One region of the Pseudomonas sp. MRSN 12121 genome, then DNA from elsewhere that is predicted to be linked to it. Evidence: riboswitches for the same ligand, from Rfam matches in the RefSeq annotation. Region 1 holds a riboswitch; the other holds the start of a gene.
What was found. A riboswitch is a leader RNA that binds a small molecule or an ion and turns the genes downstream of it on or off. The one in region 1 is predicted to bind cobalamin.
Positions count from the first base shown of each region.

Region 2: another riboswitch for cobalamin. It lies ahead of cobO (cob(I)yrinic acid a,c-diamide adenosyltransferase); the one in region 1 lies ahead of cobW (cobalamin biosynthesis protein CobW).

Region 1 covers NZ_CP010892.1:4,251,399-4,261,815, forward strand. Annotated here, with positions in the region: gene TO66_RS19250 (ATP-binding protein) at 1-220, opposite strand, end outside; gene cobN (cobaltochelatase subunit CobN) at 349-4,122, opposite strand; gene cobW (cobalamin biosynthesis protein CobW) at 4,126-5,193, opposite strand; cobalamin riboswitch at 5,288-5,485, opposite strand; cobalamin riboswitch at 5,580-5,802, shown strand; gene TO66_RS19265 (CbtB-domain containing protein) at 5,899-6,087, shown strand; gene TO66_RS19270 (CbtA family protein) at 6,099-6,797, shown strand; gene TO66_RS19275 (cobalamin biosynthesis protein) at 6,794-7,207, shown strand; gene cobM (precorrin-4 C(11)-methyltransferase) at 7,289-8,035, shown strand; gene nfuA (Fe-S biogenesis protein NfuA) at 8,178-8,762, opposite strand; gene TO66_RS19290 (fatty acid cis/trans isomerase) at 8,964-10,417, opposite strand, start outside.
Region 2 covers NZ_CP010892.1:5,124,461-5,134,877, forward strand. Annotated here, with positions in the region: gene cobD (threonine-phosphate decarboxylase CobD) at 1-420, opposite strand, end outside; gene cbiB (adenosylcobinamide-phosphate synthase CbiB) at 413-1,321, opposite strand; gene bluB (5,6-dimethylbenzimidazole synthase) at 1,318-1,968, opposite strand; gene TO66_RS23170 (cobyrinate a,c-diamide synthase) at 1,965-3,278, opposite strand; gene cobO (cob(I)yrinic acid a,c-diamide adenosyltransferase) at 3,275-3,886, opposite strand; cobalamin riboswitch at 3,966-4,201, opposite strand; gene TO66_RS23180 (hypothetical protein) at 4,372-4,953, shown strand; gene TO66_RS23185 (sorbosone dehydrogenase family protein) at 5,026-6,354, shown strand; gene TO66_RS23190 (C40 family peptidase) at 6,416-6,952, opposite strand; gene TO66_RS23195 (C40 family peptidase) at 7,118-7,741, opposite strand; gene hda (DnaA regulatory inactivator Hda) at 7,956-8,660, opposite strand; gene TO66_RS23205 (AI-2E family transporter) at 8,890-9,963, opposite strand; gene TO66_RS23210 (DUF2066 domain-containing protein) at 10,000-10,417, opposite strand, start outside.

The DNA of each region.
Region 1 (10,417 bases):
CTACCAGGCGCTCTTCGGTGGCGCCCAGGGGCAAGGTGACAAAGGTGCCGCTGGCCAGCAGGTCCGCCAGGCCCCGGGCCAGGGTCGACTTGGCCATGCCGCGCGGCCCTTCGATCAGCACCCCGCCGATCTTCGGATCGATGGCCGTCAGGCACAGCGCCAGTTTCAGGTCATCGGCGCCGACCACGGCGGACAGCGGGAAATGTGGGGTATCGCTCATGTCGGTTCTCGGTTCGGTCGGGTCAGGTGTTGGCTGGGAGGCCCTTATCGCGGGCAAGCCTCGCTCCTACGGGAATACGGTGTAGGAGCGAGGCTTGCCCGCGATCGAGGACGCAGTCCTCGGGTCCGTCAGGAGTCTTCCTCGATATCCAGCAACAGGTTTTCCAAGGCCTCGCGGTACTCGCCCGGCTCCTGCCACATGCCGCGCTGCTGGGCCTCGAGCATACGCTCGGTCATATCGCGCAACGCGTGGGGGTTGTGCTGCCGGATAAAGTCGCGGGTCGCCGGGTCCAGCAGATAGGCGTCGGCCAGCAAGGCGTACTGGTGATCGTCGATCAAGGCGGTCGTGGCATCGAAGGCGAACAGATTATCCACGGTGGCGGCCATTTCAAAGGCCCCCTTGTAGCCGTGGCGTTTCACCCCGTCGATCCACTTCGGGTTGGCTGCGCGCGAGCGAATCACCCGGTTCAGCTCTTCCTTGAGGCTGCGGATCTTCGGCAGGTCCGGCTGGCTGTGATCGCCATGGTAACTGGCGGCCTGGGCGCCACTGAGGCTCTCCACCGCCGCCAGCATGCCGCCCTGGAACTGGTAGTAGTCGTTGGAATCCAGCAGGTCGTGCTCGCGGTTGTCCTGGTTCTGCAGCACCGCCTGCACCTGGCCCAGGCGCCGGGCGAACTGGCCACGGGCCGCCGTACCCTCGTCGGACCCGCCATAGGCATAGCCGCCCCAGTTCAGGTAGACCTCGGCCAGGTCCTCGCGGCTCTGCCACAGGCGCCCGTCGATCGCGCCCTGTACCCCCGCGCCATAGGCACCGGGCTTGGCGCCGAAGATGCGCCAGCCGGCCTGGCGTCGGGCCGCCTCGGCGTCCAGCCCGGACTGCTCCAGCGCCTCACGTTCGGCGCGGATTTTGGCCGCCAGCGGATTGAGGTCGTCCGGTTCGTCCAGCGCGGCCACCGCCTGCACCGCGGCGTCGAACAGCCGGATCAGGTTGGCGAAGGCATCGCGGAAGAACCCCGACACCCGCAGCGTCACGTCCACCCGCGGCCGATCCAGCAGGCTCAGCGGCAGAATCTCGAAGTCATCGACCCGCTGGCTGCCGGTGGCCCATACCGGGCGCACGCCCATCAGCGCCATGGCCTGGGCGATGTCGTCGCCGCCGGTACGCATGGTTGCCGTGCCCCACACCGAGAGGCCGAGCTGGCGCAGGTGGTCGCCATGGTCCTGCAGGTGCCGTTCGAGGATCAGGTCGGCCGACTGGAAGCCGATGCGCCAGGCGGTGGTGGTCGGCAGGTTGCGCACATCCACCGAATAGAAGTTGCGCCCGGTGGGCAGCACGTCCAGGCGTCCGCGGCTCGGCGCGCCACTGGGGCCAGCCGGAACGAAACGCCCATCCAGCGCGTCCAGCAGGCCGCCCATCTCCGCCGGGCCGCAGGCGTCCAGGCGCGGTGCCACGACGTCGCGCAGGCTGTCGATGATTGCCTTCACCTCGTCCCAGCCGGGCGCGCGCAACTGTTCGACCTCGCCTTGCAGCGCCGCTTCGATCAACTGCCCGGCATACAGCTCCAGGCGCTCGCGCGCATCGCCCGCGGTGCGCCACAGCTGCTCGCTGAGCGCTTGCAAAACCTGGGGCCGGCGACCGCTCCAGGGTTCGGCCAGGGCACAGTCCAGCGGATCGAAGCCCAGCTCGAACGCCTTGGCCAGGGCCCGCAACAGGCTCGACTGCGCGCCCTTGCCATCGCCCCGCGGAATGCGCAGCAAGGCCAGCAAGGTGTCGATGCGCAAACGGCCGGCGGGCGATTCGCCGAACACATGCAGGCCATCGCGAATCTGCGATTCCTTCAGGTCGCACAGGTAGGTGTCCAGGCGCGGCAGCCAGAGCGCCGCGTCGGCCTCGCCGTCGAGCTGCCCATCCAGTTGCAGCTCGCGGTCGATCTGGGTCAGGCGCACCAGCTTGAGAATGTCTTTCTGCAATTCGCGGGCACGCCGCGGGTCGAGCAACTGCGCTTCGTAGTACTCGTCGGCGAGCAGCTCCAGGTCACGCAGCGGGCCATAGGTTTCGGCCCGGGTCAGCGGCGGCATCAGGTGATCGATGATCACCGCCTGGGTCCGGCGCTTGGCCTGGGCACCCTCGCCTGGGTCGTTGACGATGAACGGGTAGATATTCGGCAGCGGCCCCAGCAGCAGGTCCGGCCAGCAGCTCTCCGACAGGCCGACACCCTTGCCCGGCAGCCATTCCAGGTTGCCGTGCTTGCCGACATGGATCACCCCATGGGCGCCATAGGCCTGGCGCAGCCAGAAATAGAACGCCAGGTAGCCGTGGGGCGGCACCAGGTCCGGGTCGTGGTAGACCGCGCTCGGGTCGACCTGGTAACCGCGCGCCGGCTGGATGCCGACGAAGGTCAGGCCCAGGCGCAGGCCGGCGACCATCATCCGCCCGCTGCGGAACATCGGATCGTTCTCCGGACAGCCCCAACGCTCCAGCACCGCCTGGCGGTTGGCCTCGGGCAGCGCGTCGAACAGCGCCTGGTATTCGGCCAGCGCCAGGCTTTGCTGGCAGGGACGCAGGTCGAGGCTGTCCAGATCGTTGCTGACCCCGCCCAGCAATTGCTGGATCAGCGCCGTACCGCTGGCCGGCAACTCGGCCGGCAGCGGATAGCCCCGCGCGTGCAGGGCGCGCAGGATATTCAGCGCCGCCGCCGGCGTGTCCAGGCCCACGCCGTTGCCGATGCGGCCATCGCGGGTCGGGTAGTTGGCGAGAATCAGGGCGATACGTTTTTCGCCATTGGCCAGCCGCGCCAGGTCGACCCAGCGCCGCGCCAGTTCGGCGACGAAGTCCATGCGCTCGGGGGCCGGGCGATAGCAGACCACGTCCGACTGGCTGCGCTCGCTGCGCCAGGCCAGGTCCTTGAAGCTGATGGGGCGGCTGATGATGCGCCCGTCCAGTTCCGGCAAGGCGATGTGCATCGCCAGGTCGCGCGGGCCCAGGCCCTGCTCGCTGGCGCGCCAGCCGGGTTCGTTGTCCTGGGCGCAGATGGCCTGGATCACCGGGATGTCGCGGCGGAACGGCCGCAGGTGCGGCGCCTCCGGGCTGGACTGGGCAAACCCGGTGGTATTGAGGATCACCGCCGCCTGCACCTCATCCAGCAGCTCCTCGACCACCGTCAGGCAGCCGGGCTCCTTCAGGCTGGCCAAGGCCACCGGCAACGGGTTCAAGCCCGCTGCCTGCAAGCGTCGGCAGAATTCATCGATAAAGGCGGTATTGGCCGCCTGCAGGTGCGAGCGGTAGAACAGCAACGCCGCCACCGGCTGACCGGCCTGCCAGTCGGCCTGCCAATCGCCGAGAGCGGCGCTGCCTGTGTTCGGGTGGTAGATCGCGGTGCGCGGCAGGGTCTGCGGCTCGGACCAGGGGTAAGCGCGCCCCAGCCAGCCACTGGCCAGGCACCGGTACAGGTCCAGCGCATTGCCCAGGCCGCCCTGGCGCAGGAAATGCCAGAGACGCTCGCGATCGGCGGCAGGCACCGTGCTCAAGTCGCTCAGTTCCGGGTCCGGACGGTCGTCGCCCGGCACCAGGATCAACTGCACGCCGCGCTGCGCCAGTTGCACCAGTTGCTCGATGCCGTAGCGCCAATAGGCGATGCCGCCGTGCAGGGAAACCAGGATCATCTTGGCATGGCGCAGCACCTGGTCGACATACAGGTCGACCGATGCATGGTTTTGCACCTGCATCGGGTTGGCCAGGCGAAAACTCGGGTAGTCCTCCGGCAACTGCCGGGCCGCTTCGGCCAGCAGCGCCAGGCTGGAGTCGCCGCTGCACAGGATCACCAGCTCGGCGGGGGTTTGTCCCAGGTCGGCAATGTTGTCATCCGACACGAAACCGCCGGGCTGGGTCCTGAGCAGGTGCATGGCTTACACGCTGAGCGCGGCGCGCAGTTGCGCCTCGAGTTGCACCGCGTCCAGCTCCTGGCCGATCAGCACCAGGCGCGTGGTACGCGCCTCATCGGCGCCCCACTTGCGGTCGAAGTGCTTGTCGAAACGCGTGCCCACGCCCTGGATCAGCAGGCGCATCGGCTTGTTGGGGATCGCCGCAAAACCCTTGACCCGCAGGATACCGTGCTTGACCACCAGTTGCGTCAGGGCGTCCAACAGCAGGCTTTCGTCGGCCTCGGGCAGTTCGATGGAGATGGAGTCGAAGGCGTCGTGATCATGATCATCGTGGTCGTCGCCGTCATGGTGATGGTCATGGTGGCTGTGACGGCCGTCGATGTGCTCTTCCGAACCGTTGCCCAGACCCAGCAGCACGTCCAGCGGCAGGCGGCCGCTGCTGGCCTCGATGACTTTCACTGCCGGCGGCAGCTCCTCGGCCACTTCCAGGCGCACCTTGGCCAGGTCGGCCGGGCTGATCAGGTCGGCCTTGTTGAGAATTACCAGGTCGGCACTGGACAGTTGGTCGGCGAACAATTCGTGCAGCGGCGACTCATGGTCCAGGTTCGGATCGAGCTTGCGCTGGGCGTCGACCTGGTCCGGGAAGGCGGCAAACGTGCCGGCGGCCACGGCCGGGCTGTCGACCACGGTGATCACCGCGTCGACGGTGCAGGCGCTGCGGATTTCCGGCCACTGGAAAGCCTGGACCAGGGGTTTGGGCAGGGCCAGGCCGGAGGTTTCGATGAGGATATGGTCGAGGTCGCCACGACGCGCCACCAACTCGCGCATCACCGGGAAGAACTCCTCCTGCACGGTGCAGCACAGGCAGCCGTTGGCCAGCTCGAAGACCCGGCCGAGCGCTTCTTCCTCGGTGCAGCCGATGGAGCACTGTTTGAGGATCTCGCCATCGATGCCCAGCTCGCCGAACTCGTTGACGATCACCGCGATGCGCCGGCCCTGGGCGTTATCCAGCATGTGCCGCAGCAAGGTGGTCTTACCCGAGCCGAGAAAGCCGGTGACGATGGTGACGGGAAGTTTGGCCAGTGTTTTCATCGGATGCCCTTTGGCAAGGTGGCGGGCATACGGGACGAGACCGCGCAGGCAGGTGCACGGAAGAGTTCGCCACCGGATCACCCCGCCCGGTTGTAGTGAGAATCGGGTCCGAGGCAGGTCTCCTGGCTGACGGCGCGCCGGTCGTTCGACTGGCGAACGATGCGCCTTCCCGCCGCCTGGCAGTGGCCTTGCATCGTTCATCACCGTTTACAGTTGCGGGGGCAGCCGCGGCTTACCGCGTTCCCGTCTTAGCTTCGGCAGACGCCGAAGAACCTCGAAAGCGCAAGGCTACGCAGAGCTTGCAGGCCGGTCAATGTCCATGCCGCGCCGGGACCTGCGAAAACGAGAACCCTTGCCAATTGACGCCCCTCCCTCGCCCATGCTCTCCTACACGCCTTGTTACGGGTGCCCTTCACAGGGTGAAACGGGAAACCGGTGCGTCACAGGCCCAAGGCCTTGATCAGTCCGGTGCTGCCCCCGCAACGGTAAGCGAGCGAAGAATCAGATCCACTGTGCCAGCAGTCCGGCATGGGAAGGCGATTCTTGCAGGCCAGGCGCCAGCCCCGCCCCTCGCGAGCCCGGAGACCGGCCCGCCATACAGTCATGACAACCCGCGGTGGGCGGGCGCTGTTGATTCCCCGCGGGCCTGTCTCGCGGGGTTTTGCTGCGCTCGATCCAACCGCTGACACCCCAGAGGGAAGCGCCATGTCGAGCATCAGCAGCACCAGCCACTCCGCCAGCACCACGACCACCCTGAGCCAACGCCTGATCGCCGCCATCGGTGCCTCGGTCCTGGGCGCGTGCCTTGTGTATTTCGCCGGTTTCTCGCACATCGAAGCGGTGCACAACGCCGCCCACGATACCCGCCACAGCGCCGCCTTCCCTTGCCACTGAGGCCTGTCGAGATGATCAAGCGTATCGCGCACACCGCGGGTTTCGCCGGCTTGCTGGCCGCCCTGCTGCTGACCCTGCTGCAGAGCTTCTGGGTCGCCCCGCTGATCCTCCAGGCGGAAACCTACGAGAAGGCCCCCGCCGTCGAAACGCATGAACATGCCGCCGGCACCGCCGCCCATAGCCACGACGCCGAAGCCTGGGAGCCGGAAGACGGCTGGCAGCGCGTGCTGTCCACCACCGGCGGCAACCTGGTGGTCGCCGTGGGCTTCGCCCTGATGCTGGCCGGCCTCTACACCCTGCGCGCACCTAATCGCACGTCCCAGGGCCTGCTCTGGGGCCTGGCCGGTTATGCGACCTTCTGCCTGGCACCGACTCTAGGCCTGCCGCCCGAGCTGCCCGGCACCGCCGCCGCAGACCTGACGCAACGGCAGATCTGGTGGGTCGGCACCGCCGCCTCCACCGCCGTCGGTATCGCCCTGATCGTGTTCGCCGGCCACTGGCTGCTGAAGGTGCTGGGCGTGGCCATTCTCGCCGTGCCGCACCTGATCGGCGCGCCGCAGCCGGAAGTGCATTCGATGCTCGCTCCGGAGGCCCTGGAAGCGCAGTTCAAGATCGCCTCGCAGCTGACCAACGCCGCGTTCTGGATGGCCCTGGGCCTGATCAGCGCCTGGCTGTTCCGCCGCAAGGGCGACGATCGGTACAGCGCATGACCGACGCCGGCACCATGCCGACCCTGGTGGTCGGCCTGGGCTGCCAGCGGGGCTGCCCGGTGGAAATCTTGCGCGCCCTGCTCGACCGGACTTTGAGCACCCACCGGTTCGAGCGCGCTCAGATCAGGGCGCTGGCCAGCATCGACCTGAAACGCGAGGAACCCGCCCTGCTGGCCCTGGCCGCCGAACTGGAGGTGCCCCTGGGCTGTTTCAGCAGCCAGCAGCTGGCGCCTTATGCCCCGCAGCTCAGTCATCGTTCAACGCTTGCCTATGAGCACACGGGGTGCTATGGGGTCGCCGAAAGCGCGGCCCTGGCCCTGGCCGAACACCTGGCCCGGCGCCCGCCGAAACTGCTGGTGCCGCGGCAAAAATGCCCCCAGGCGACCCTCGCCTTGGCCTGCGCCGGGTAAATCTTCGATAATCCCCGCCGCTGATCATGAGCAATCTTCATCTGTGAGGTTGCATCGCCCCTTTTTTCCCAGGAGAACGCCATGACCGTCTTTTTTATCGGCGCAGGTCCCGGCGACCCGGAACTGATCACCGTCAAGGGCCAGCGGCTGATCCGCAGTTGCCCGGTCATCCTCTATGCCGGCTCCCTGGTGCCCGAAGCCGTGCTGCAGGGGCATCGCGCCGAATTAGTGGTCAACAGCGCCGAATTGCACCTGGAGCAGATTGTCGAGCTGATCGCACAGGCCCATGCCAAGGGCCAGGACGTGGCCCGGGTACACTCCGGCGACCCGAGCCTGTATGGCGCCATCGGCGAGCAGATCCGCCATCTGCGCGAGTTGGGCATTCCCTTCGAGATCGTCCCCGGCGTAACCGCCACCGCGGCCTGCGCGGCCTTGCTCGGCGCCGAGCTGACGTTGCCGGACGTGGCCCAGAGCGTGATTCTCACCCGCTACGCCGACAAGACGTCGATGCCCGCCGGTGAAGAATTCGCCAGCCTGGCCGCTCATGGCACCACCATGGCCATCCACCTGGGGGTCAACCATCTGCCGAAGATAGTCGCCGACCTGCTGCCCCACTACGGCGCCGACTGCCCGATCGCCGTGGTGCATCGGGCGACCTGGCCGGACCAGGACTGGGTGCTGGGCACCCTGGCGGACATTGCCGACAAGGTGGCGGCCAAGGGCTTTCGCCGCACCGCGCTGATCCTGGTGGGCCGGGTGCTGGCCACGGACAGCTTCAGTGAGTCGTCGTTGTATCGCGCAGGGCATGCGCATTTGTATCGCCCTTGAAGAGCATCGCGGGCAAGTCGGATCGCCGCCCGCTCGCTCCTACAGTAGGAGCGAGGCTTGCCCGCGATAAAGGCACCACAGACTTTCAGGCATAAAAAACGGCGCTCACGGGGCGCCGTTTTTTCTGTTCGCAGCGAACGCCTTAGTAGTAGGCGTTTTCTTTCTGCGTGTGGTCGGTGACGTCACGCACACCCTTGAGCTCGGGAATGCGCTCGAGCAGGGTGCGCTCGATGCCTTCCTTCAAGGTCACGTCGGCCTGGCCGCAGCCCTGGCAACCGCCGCCGAATTGCAGCACGGCGATACCGTCGTCGACCACGTCGATCAGGCTGACCTGGCCGCCATGGCTGGCCAGCCCCGGGTTGATCTCGGTCTGCAGGTAATAGTTGATGCGCTCGTTGATCGGGCTGTCGGCGTTGACCATCGGCACCTTGGCGTTCGGCGCCTTGATGGTCAGTTGGCCGCCCATGCGATCGGTGGCGTAGTCGACCACCGCATCGTCGAGAAAACCTTCGCTGAAGGCGTCGATGTAGGCGGTGAAGCTCTTCAGGCCCAGGGCCTTGTCTTCGGGTTTCTCTTCGCCCGGCTTGCAGTAGGCGATGCAGGTTTCGGCGTACTGGGTGCCAGGCTGGGTGATGAAGATGCGGATGCCGATGCCCGGGGTGCTCTGCTTGGAGAGCAGATCAGCCAGATAATCGTGGGCAGCGTCGGTAATGGTAATAGCGGTCATGGAAATTCCTCGCAGGCGTTGGCGCAGTTTACGCCAATCGGCGTGCCGGACAAAGTCCTAGTATTTTTGTCGGGATAGACCTTGGTCGATAGCCCTGCGTTGCGCATTCATGCAACGCCAGGACGATTTACCAGGACTCTCGGGCATGGGCCGGGCCGGAACCTGAGGGCTCCAGCCCGGAATTTCAAGCCTGTGGCGCCTTCAGAGGTTCTCGTAGCGGTTCATGTCCAGCACGCCCGCCTCTTTCGGATCGGTTTCGAGGATGTAGCGGGTCTGGTCATGGAAGTACTGCCAGAACTGCGGATGGCTGCGACGGATGCCCCAGCGCTCGACGATCTTCTCGAACCGCTTGGCGTCCTTGGCGTTTTCCATCTGCGCGACGAAATCCGGCACCTGCCCGGCGGGAATGTTGAACATGAAGTTCGGGTAACTGCTGAGCACGCCCGGGTAGAGGGTCAGGGTGTCCAGGCCCGGCTGGTAGCGCAGCGACTCGCCCAGCAGGAACGCCACGTTACTGTGGGCGCGGTTGCGCAGCATGCTGTAGAACACCCGCTTGCCACTCGGCGCCTCGACCCGCAGCATGGTCGCCTCTGGCAGCAGGTCGATGACCCGCATGCCGGCCGCCGGGCGCGACACCAGGCGGCTGAGGGCCTGCTCGGCATTCTGCAGCGCCGGGTCGATGTTCGGCCGCGAGCAGTAGGCGCTGTCGCAGCGATTGATCGGATCGGGATGCGCGTTGAGATCGCCATAACGGTTCAGCAACTGATTGGCGAAATCGCGTTTCGGGTCCTTCTCGTCAAGGACCAGGCCGCTGGCCTTGCTGTCGTCGATGGACTCGTAGTCCAGCCACATCTTGAACTTGCCGCTGTTCTGGTACCAGTCGTCGAGGAAGTCCTCGCGCGTACCGGCGGGCATCAGGCGCAGGAAGTTCTGCTCGGCGCCGTTACGGATCAGGTCGAAGTACAGCCGGGTCTGCGCCTGGTGCGAGACGTTGCCGAACACGTCGAAATTCACCGCCAACTGATAGTAGGTGCGCTCCAGCAGCGGGTAGTCGAACAGCCACATCGTCTGCGGTATCTCGCCGATCAGGCCCTTGGTCACCGAGGCGCTGTCGAAGTGGCGGAAGATGCTCAACAACGCATTGTCGTTACCCGCCCACAGGGTCGACCAGCTCGGCGCCGGCGCGGCGGCGTAGGAATCGCGGCGCAGGACTTCGTACTCGTTGCGCTTGTCGCGATAGGCCAGCCACAGGCTCAGGACACTGCCGACATCGTCGTTCTGCCCGGGCATGGCCAACAGTGGCGTGGCCTGGCCGCGGTAGGCCGGATCGGTGATGTACAGGTCATGTTCCGGGGCCTGGAACAGCGCCCAGAAGTTGTCGCGGATCACGTCGGTGGCGATCTGCCCACGGCACACCGGGCCACGGATAAAGGTGCGCACGAAGTATTCGGCGTTATCCAGCATGAACTGGTAGCGGGCCTTGGCCGGGATCGCCTCGAAGGTCTCGAACGGGTTGGCGCGCCGCCCCGGGCCATAGCCCGGCAATGCGGTGACCTGATAATCGCCGCTGTAGAACAGGGTCTTGATCCGCGCCATCTTCGCCGCGCTCAGCGGGTAGGTGATGTGGGTCTTGTGCACGATCACCCCCTGCACCG
Region 2 (10,417 bases), 870 kb from region 1:
GCTCAGGCCCGTGGGGTTGTTCGGATTGACCACCACCAGTACGTCCAGGCTGTCGAGGAAGAAGTCCACTTCCTGTTCCAGCACTTCGCGCACGATGTAGCCGCTGCGGCGCCAGGCTTCGGCATGCTCGGCATAACAGGGCGAGAGCACGCCGACCTTGCCGGCGCGACGCAGACGCGGCAGCAACTGGATCGCCGCCTGGGAACCGGGCACCGGCAATACATGGGGGGCGCCGTAATAGTCGCGGGCGGCCTGCTCCAGGCCGTCTTCGGTTTCCGGCAAACGGGCCCAGGCGCGCATGCCTATCTCGGGAATCGGCCACGGCCAAGGCGCCAGTCCGCTGGACAGGTCCAGCCAGTCGGCCTCGGCAATGCCGTACTGTTCAGCCGCCTGGCGCAGGCGGCCACCGTGCTCAAGCATAGAATTGCGCTCCCAGGCAAAGAATCAACAGCCACAACCAGACCCCATGCTGCACCAGCCGCCAGCCGCGATCGATCGATGCCGCGTCGGCCGGCGGGCCTTCGCCCAACGTTGGGCGCTGGTGCAACTCGCCGTGATAGATCGCCGCGCCGCCCAGCTCGACCCCCAGCGCGCCCGCGCCGGCAGCCATCACCGGGCCGGCGTTGGGGCTGTCCCAGGTCGGCCCCTGGCGGCGCCAGCATTTCAGGGCCAGGCGGGTCTTGCCCAGTACGGCGTAAGTCAGCGCCACCAGCCGCGCCGGAATGTAATTGAGCACGTCGTCGATCTTCGCCGCCGCCCAGCCAAAGCGTTCGAACCGCTCATTACGATAGCCCCACATGGCATCCAGGGTATTGCTCAGGCGATAGAGCACCACGCCCGGCACGCCGGCCACGGCAAACCAGAACAAGGCGGCGAACACCGCGTCGCTGCCGTTCTCCAGCACCGACTCGGTCGCGGCACGGGCGACGCCGGTGGCGTCCAACTCGCTGGTCTGGCGGCTGACCAGGTAACCCACCCGCTGCCGCGCCTGGTCCAGGTCATCGCTACGCAGGGCCCGGGCCACCGGCTCGACATGCTCGCCAAGGCTGCGCAGGCCGAGGGCGCAATACAGCGCCAGGATGTCGAACAGCCAGCCGATATAAGGCAGCCAGGAAAACAGCGTCGCCAGCAACGTCAGCGGCAGCACCGCGATGACCCAGGCGGTGACGCCATGGCTGCGCCAGCCGCGGCCGCCGGAGTTGAAACGCTGCTCGATGCGATCGGCGAAACGGCCGAACTCCACCAGCGGGTGCCAGCGCTTGGGTTCCCCCAGCAACGCATCCAGCGCTACCGCGGCGACACTCAGCAACGCCACGCTCATTGACTCACTCCCCAATAGTTTTCATACAGCAATTCGTTCAGCGGGCGCTCCCGCGCCCAGCCTTCGAGCACCAGCATCGGCGCCGGGTAAAACTCGTCCACCGGCCCCAGGCACAGCACCGCCAACGGCTTGGCCCCGGCCGGCAGACCCAGCAAGCGGCCCAGGGCAACGGGCTCGAACAGCGATACCCAGCCCATGCCCAACCCTTCGGCACGAGCCGCCAGCCACAGGTTCTGAATGGCGCAGGAGAGCGAGGCCAGGTCCATTTCCGGCAAGGTCCGGCGCCCGAAGATATGCCGCTCGCGATCGTCCATCAGCGCCGCCACCAGCACTTCGGCGCAGTCGTGGATGCCTTCGACCTTGAGCTTCATGAATTCGTCGGAGCGTTCGCCCAGGGCCTCGGCCGTGCGTACCCGCTCCTCTTCCACCAGTTGCTGGATCTGCCCACGCAACGCGCGGTCGCTGATACGGATGAAACGCCAGGGCTGCATCAGACCGACGCTCGGCGCCTGGTGCGCGGCCTCCAGCAGGCGCCGCAGGACCTGCGGCTCGACCGTGCCCCCGGTGAAATGGCGCATGTCGCGCCGCTCGGCGATCGCACGGTAGACCGCTGCACGCTCGGTCGCGGAAAAGGCGTTGTCGGTCATGGACGCTGCGAACCTTCAGGCGCCAACAGCGCCGCGATCGCTCCGGGGTTGGACGGGAAATAGAAATGCACATACGAGGCTGTCAGTCGCCCCTGGCGATACACCGCTTCCGCACCGCGCCCGCCGTTCGGGCTCTGGCCTCGGGCGATCGGCACCAGCTCGGTGCTGGTCAACGAATGATGGTAGGTGTGGCCGCGCAGCGCGCCTTCCGGCAACGCCACCGCCTGCAACGCCAGGGCCGCCAGGCGCTTTTGCATCACCGCGTCGCCGGGCAGCAGGCCCAGCAGCACGGCGCGTTCGCCCTCGACGTCGGTCAGCGAATCCAGCAGGTACAACATGCCGCCGCACTCGGCGAGCAAGGGCTTGCCCGCGGCATGGTGCGCGCGGATCGCGCTGAGCATCGAGCCATTCGCCGCCAACGCCCGGTGATGCAGTTCCGGGTAACCGCCCGGCAGGTACAGGCTGTCCGCCTCGGGCAGCATGGCGTCATGGAGCGGCGAGAAAAAACGCAACTCGGCGCCCATCGCGCGCAACAGATCGAGGCTCGCACCATAGGTAAAGGCAAAGGCTTCGTCGCGGGCCACGGCAATGCGCACGCCGGCCAGCAATGGCTCGACGACAGGCACCGGCGGTGCGGCGAACTCGACGGCCGGCGGCAGGGCCACCTGGCAACTGTCGGCCAGGGCCGCGGCGGCCGCGTCGAGGCGCAGGTCCAGGTCGTTGAGTTCACTGGCCTGCACCAACCCCAGGTGACGACTGGGCAGTTCGATCCCGGTTTCCCGCGACAAGGCGCCGTACCAGCGCAGGCCTTCGGTCAGGCTACCTTCGAGCAACTGCGCATGACGCAGCGTGCCGACCCGGTTGGCCAGCACGCCGGCGAACGGCAGGTCCGGCTGATAACGCGCCAGCCCCAGCGCCAGGGCACCGAAGGTCTGGGCCATCGCCGTGCCGTCGATCACCGCCAGCACCGGCACCCCGAAATGCCGCGCCAGGTCGGCGCTGGACGGCGTACCGTCGAACAGCCCCATCACGCCTTCGATCAGGATCAGGTCCGCCTCGCCCGCGGCTTCCCACAGCAGGCGCCGGCTCTCCTGCTCGCCGACCATCCACATGTCCAGCTGGTACACCGGGGCGCCGCTGGCGCGCTCGAGGATCATCGGGTCGAGAAAGTCCGGTCCGCACTTGAAGACCCGCACCTTGCGCCCCTGGTTGCGATGCAGGCGGGCGAGCGCGGCGGTCACGGTGGTCTTGCCCTGGCCGGAAGCCGGCGCGGCAATCAGTACCGCGGGGCAATGACGGGCATCCCTCACAGTTCGACGCCCTTCTGAGCCTTGATCCCGGCCTGGAAGGCGTGCTTGACCATGCCCATCTCGGTGACGGTGTCGGCCAGTTCGATCATCTGCGGCTGGGCGCCGCGACCAGTCACCACCACATGCTGCATGGGCGGGCGGGCCTGAAGATCGCCGAGCACCTGGTCCAGGTCGAGATAACCGTGCTTGAGGGCAATGTTCAGCTCATCGAGCACCACCAGGCCGATTCCCGGGTCACGCAGCAGCTCCCGGGAAACCGCCCAGGCCGCTTCGGCCGCGGCGATGTCGCGCTGGCGGTCCTGGGTTTCCCAGGTGAAGCCTTCGCCCATCACATGGAAACGCACCTGCTCCGGGAAACGCCGGAAAAACAGCTCCTCGCCCGTGCTGTTGCGGCCCTTGATGAACTGCACCACGCCACATTGCATACCGTGGCCCATGGCCCGCGCGAGCATGCCGAAGGCCGAGCTGCTCTTGCCCTTGCCGTTGCCGGTCAGCACCAGCAACAGCCCGCACTCGTTCGGCGAATTGGCGATGCGTTCGTCGATCACGGCTTTTTTGCGTTGCATGCGCGCCAGATGGCGTTCGTCACGATCGGGGGACTCAGTCATGGGGCAGCTCTCCGTTGGGGCTGGATAACGGGGGGCAGGCATAGGAATAGACGGCGCAAGCCTGGCATCGCCCACCGTGATGCCGTTGGATGGATCAGGCCGGTCTCCGGGCTTGTGAGTGGCGTGGATGCCCAACTGCGCGCCTTCCCATGTCGACCATCGACACAGTGGCATCGAGCGCAGTCTTGACTCATTTACCGTTGCGGGGGCAGCGCCGGAATCGTCATGTGCGCCTATCGGCACGGGGACTCACCGGCTTCCCTGTTTCACTCTGTCGACCCACGGCCACAGAGCACCTGAAACAAGTCGCGAAGGTTAGAGGGTTGGGGGTGGAGCGTCAATGAAAGCCAGGGCCTGGCGAATCGGCGAATGACTGCAGATGGCAAACGCGACGCGAATCTTGTGCCACACTCAAGGCAGTGATATCAAATAGCCATATTCGCTTCAAAAAACTCCAAAATCTCAACAATAATAGGAAAAGTCCGATGCAAGGCATGATCATCAGCAATCCGAAACTGGAATTCCTGCGCCCTGCCCTGGAACGCTGGTTCGATTGCATCGACCGCTACAACTCCGTACGTGGCGATAACGAAAGCCCGTACTGGTTCGACGAAAAAGCCAACCTGGGACTGCTCTCCTCCGCGGCCTGGATGGCGGAAATGGTCACGCTGGAACATACCCCGAGCAAAAAGCAGCTCGAAGAAGGCAACCGCAACGGGCGCACCGACCTCTACATCGCCACTCAGGAAGAGCGCGTCTATATCCAGGCCACCCAGCGCTGGCCCCGAGTCAACAGCCTGCACCTGACCCAACCGTTGCTGGATGCCGCCAGCGATGCGAAAAAAGCCAGCTACCCCAGCGACCTGAGGCTCGGCTGCCTGTTCGTCACGCCGCAGAAGACCCAGCACAGCGCCACCCCGGAAGAACTGCAGGACATGGTCGACGATCTGCAAAAGGAACACTGCTGCGCCGTGGCCTGGTACTTCCCCTACGCCTATCGCAAATTGCGCAACGACACCGGCAACTACCACCCGGGCATTGCCGTACTGTTCAAGGAAGCTCACTGACACGGTTGAACCATCACCGGCCTGTGCTTCTCTATGACTACACCGACATCGTGCATTCATAGGGAAGTCAGCATGTTCAAGTTACGCTACGCCATTCTCATCACCGCCGCCGCAGGCCTCGCCGCCTGCGGCGAAAGCTCCAGCCTCCAAGTCTCCGATGGCACCGGGCCCTCGCCGAAACTGCCCGAGCCGAACAAGACCCTGATCCCGACCGTGAACATCGCCCCGGCGATCGGCTGGCCGCAAGGCGCCAAGCCGGTGGCCGCCGCCGGCACCCAGGTGGCGGCCTTCGCCGAGGGCCTGGACCATCCGCGCTGGCTGTATGTGCTGCCCAACGGCGACGTGCTGGTCGCCGAGACCAACGCTCCGCCCAAGCCCGATGACAGCAAGGGCATCCGCGGCTGGGTGATGGGCAAGGTCATGGGCCGCGCCGGGGCCGGCGTACCCAGCCCGAACCGCATCACCCTGCTGCGCGACAAGGACCATGACGGCGTGGCGGAAACCCGCACGGTGTTCCTGGACAACCTCAACTCCCCATTCGGCATGGCGCTCGTGGGCAACGACCTGTACGTCGCCGACACCGATCGGCTGCTGCGCTTCCCTTATCAGGAGGGGGATACCCGGATCAGCGCCCAACCGACCAAAGTGGTGGACCTGCCCGGCGGCACGCTGAACCATCACTGGACCAAAAACGTGATTGCCAGCCAGGACGGCAGCAAGCTGTACGTCACCGTCGGCTCCAACAGCAACGTCGGCGAGAACGGGCTGGACCAGGAAGAAGGCCGCGCGGCGATCTGGGAAGTCGATCGGGCCACCGGCCAGCAGCGGATTTTCGCCTCCGGTCTGCGCAACCCCAACGGCATGGCCTGGGAACCGCAAAGCGGGCAGCTATGGACCGCAGTCAACGAGCGCGACGAAATCGGCAGCGACCTGGTGCCGGACTACATCACTTCGGTCAAGGACGGCGCCTTCTATGGCTGGCCCTTCAGCTATTACGGCCAGCATGTGGACGTGCGCGTCACACCGCAGAATCCGGAACTGGTGGCCAAGGCCATCGCCCCGGACTACGCCGTCGGTCCGCATACCGCGTCCCTGGGCCTGGCATTCGCCGAAGGCAGCAAGCTGCCGGCGCCTTTCACCCAGGGTGCGTTCATCGGTCAGCACGGCTCCTGGAATCGCAAGCCCCACAGCGGCTACAAGGTGATTTTCGTGCCCTTCGCCAATGGCAAGCCGACAGGTCAACCCGTGGACGTGCTGACAGGCTTTCTGAGCGCGGACGAAAAAGCCATGGGCCGTCCGGTCGGCGTCGTGATCGACAAGCAAGGGGATCTGCTGGTGGCCGACGACGTCGGCAACAAGGTCTGGCGCGTGTCGGCGGCGGACAAACCGCAGGCTCAGTAAGGAAAGCGTCGTCGAGGTTGAGGTGACGCGCAGTCATCGCAACCTCGACGCGAGGGGGAAGCTAAGGGTTGTGCGCCAGATGCTCTGGCTGCAGCACGCGCTTGGCGCTCAGGTAGGCTTTTTGCCAATAGGCCTTGGACAGGCTGTCCAGCTTCACCGTGCCGCCAGTGGCCGGCGCATGCACGAAGCGGCCCTCGCCGACATAAATGCCGGCATGGCTGACCTGGGAGCCGCCATTGGTGGCAAAAAAAATCAGGTCGCCGGTCTGCAAAGCGTTCTTGCCCACATCCGGTGCTCGCATGCCAATCATTTCGCGCGTGGAGCGAGGCAGCGAGATACCGGCCGCATCGCGGTAGACATAACCGATCAGGCCGCTGCAATCGAATCCGGAATCCGGCGTGTTGCCGCCCCAGCGATAAGGCGTACCCACTAGCCCCAGGGCGCGAAACAGTACGTCTTCGGCAGCTGGCGAGAAGGTGGCCTGGGGGGTATTGAAAACGGGAGCACGTACCACGGGCGCGGGAGGCGGGGTACGACTGGCGCACGCGCTGAGCAGCGCGGCGAGAGCGATCAATGCAAGGCGGGCCGACGTCGACATATGCAGAACAATCCTGATCTGGATGCGGCTTTCTCTGCCGTGAGGCCGAAAACAAAACCGCGTAAGCAGGGCTTACGCGGTTAGTTTTCAACAATAGATCAGAATTCTAGCGTCTACGCGCCAAACTTCAAGTAAGACTTTAAGTTTGCCTTACAAAAAGTCCGCTTATTTACGCGCGGTGACCACAGTCGGGGCCATCGCAAGGGCGCGCTTGGCTTCGATGAAGGTCTTGCTCCAGTAGCTGTCACCCAGGCTGTCTACCCGGACACCACCACTACGGCGGCTGCTGGAATGGATGAACTGGTCGTCGCCCAGGTAGATGCCAGCGTGGCTGACACGACCGCGGCGGCCATTGGTGGCGAAGAACAGCAGATCGCCGGGTTGCAGCTTGTTACGCGCAACCAGCGGGGCGTCAACGTTGATCATTTCGCGAGTGGAGCGCGGCAGGTTCATGCCCGCTTCTTCACGGAACAGGTAGCCGATGAAACCACTGCAATCGAAGCCGGCTTCGGAGGTGCCGCCGAAACGGTAACGGGTACCGATCAGGGACATGCCGCGCTCGAGGATGCTGTCGGCCAGTACCGGCAACTGGTAAGGCTTGCTGTCGGCGAACTCGGCGAGTTCTTTTTCGGTTGCCAGTTCTTCCTGGTAAATAGCGGAAGAGCGGGCTTTTGAAGAGTTCTGGACCTGCTGCTGAGGTTCCTGCTGGCTCACCGGAGAGTGGGTGGCGCAACCAAACAACAGGGTAACGAGTGCAAGAGGCACGAGGGGTGCGAAGCGCTTCAGCATGGGCACGACCGTGGCTAAAAGTTATAAAGAAGCCGCGACTATGCCTTCTATCGCTCTCATTTGCAAATTCAATCGATTAATTTGTGACTTATCGGTTTCCTGTTTACATCTAAGGCCTTAAGCCCATTTTAAACGCACACGCCTCTGGAACCGCTTCCGGATGCGGGTTTTCTGGCGCCTGGAATATGCCGAAAAGCCCCTGCGAGCCGCTGTTTTACCAGCCCAGGGTTTCTTTCAGGAAGGGAATGGTGAGCTTGCGCTGGGCTTGCAGGGAGGCCTGATCGAGACGCTCCAGCAACTCGAACAACGCGCTCATGCTGCGAGTGCCGCGGGTCAGGATGAAATGCCCGACCTCATCGGTCAGGTGCAGCCCACGACGGGAAGCGCGCAGCTGCAATGCGCGCAGTTTGTCTTCGTCGGAGAGTGGACGCATCTGGAAGATCAGCGCCAGGGTCAGGCGCGACTTGAGGTCCGCCAGCTTCACCGGCAATTCCCGCGGAGAAGTCGAAGCCGCGATCAGCAGGCGCCGACCGCTGTCACGCAGGCGGTTGAACAGATGGAACAGCGCCTCTTCCCAGTCAGCCTTGCCCGCCACCGCCTGCAGGTCGTCGAGGCAGACCAGTTCGTACTGCTCAAGGTTGTCGAGGATTTCGATACCGCGATCCAGCAACTCCGCCAGGGGCAGGTAGACCGCCGGCTCTCCCAACTGCTCGAACCGCAGGCAAGCAGCCTGCAGCAAGTGCGTGCGCCCTACCCCATCCTTGCCCCAGAGATAGATCAGGCTTTCGGTCCAGCCGGCGTCGGCTTCGCAAAGCCGCTCGACATAGCCGAGTGCAGCGGCATTGGCGCCTGGGTAGTAGTTGATGAAGGTGGCGTCATCACGCAGACGCACACCTAGGGGCAGCTGAATCGGTTTCATGCTGACTGAACAGTTCCAAACGAACCGTTAGTGGCCTCTGTGTAAAGTTTGCAAAGTTTATACCCGTGACGCCGGGCGCACAATGCAGCAGACCACAAGCAAAATCAAAGGTTTGCGTTAGCCTGGGGAAATCTCGAGGGTTTCTTTGACGCAGGTTGTGACAGCCACAAGAACCTCCGGAGCCACTCGCCCGCCAGGCGAGCGCCCCGAAGGCACAGGGACCGGGTGACTACTGCCCGGCCCCGTCCGCTCCGCTATAGATGTCGGAGTCCTTATACAAGTCGTGCACGTGGCGCACCAGCACCATGATCACCGCCGCCACCGGCAACGCCAGCAGAACGCCGGTGAAGCCGAACAGCTCGCCCCCCGCGAGAATCGCGAAGATCACCGCCACTGGGTGCAGGCCGATCCGGTCCCCCACCAGCAGCGGGGTCAGCACCATGCCTTCAAGCGCCTGGCCGACCATGAAGACCGCCACGATGCCAATCATCGGGTACAGGTCGCCGCCGAACTGGAACAACCCGGCAATCAGCGCCGCACCGATACCGGTGATGAAGCCCATGTACGGCACGATCGCCGCCAGGCCGGCAATCAGACCGATCAACAGCCCCAGCTCCAGCCCGACCAGCATCAGGCCGGCGGCATAGATCCCGCCCAGCGCCACCATCACCAGCAACTGGCCACGCACGAATGCCCCCAACACCTCATGGCATTCCCCGGCCAGTTCCACCACGCGCGCCTCACGATCCCGGGGCAGCAGGCTGCGGATCTTCGCCATCATCAGGTCCCAGTCACGCAACAGGTAAAAGCTCACCACCGGGATCAGGACCAGGTTCGCCAGCCAGCCAATCAGCGCCAGGCTGGAAGCCGTCGCCTGGCTCAGGATCACCCCGACGATATCGGTGGTCTGCCCCATGTGCTCGCTGATCGCCGCCTTGACCTTGTCGAACTTCCAGAACCCGTCGGACAGGCCCAGCTTGGACTGCGCCCACGGCATCGCCGTGTGTTGCAGCCAGTCGAGCATCTGCGGCGCCAGCTCGTACAGGCGCAGCAATTGCTTAGCAAGCATCGGCACCAGTATCAGCAGCAACGCCATGACAATCAGGGTAAACAGGGCGAATACCGCCACCACTCCCCAGGTCCGCGAGAGCCCGAGTTTTTCCAGGCGATCCACCAGCGGATCGAACAGGTAGGCCAGCAACAAGGCCACCAGGAAGGGGGTCAGGATCGAGTGCAACAGGTAAATGAACCCTGCCACCAGGACCAACCCGCCCAACCAGACCCAACGACGCGTATCAGCCATGAACCACTCCATTGCTTCTATATAAGGAAAGAAAATCTACCAGCGAAAACGCAACTGCGCGGCCGGCGCGGGAGCAGCCACAGGCGCAGGCAACGAGCCTTCGACACTCGCCGGCTGGCGGGGTGCCACATCCGCAGGCACTTCCTGCAGATGAGCCAGGCTCAACTGCGCGCGCAACTGCTCGGCGCTGCCGCTGACCCGGTAGACCGAGCGATCGCCATCGACGCTCTGCAAGCGCCCGCCGAAAGGCTCGAGCAAATGCCCGAGCGCCGCGTAACGCTCCAGGTTCATGCCCTGCACCTCCAGCAATTGCTCGCTGGAAGTGCCGGGCTTGGCCACAAAGCGTGGCGCCAGGCGCTGACTGACCGCCAGCAGCACCGCGTCGGCCAAAGCCGGCACATCGGCGCCCTGGACGCTGCCCTGCTCCTTCTGATCACCCAGCCACAGGCGCCAT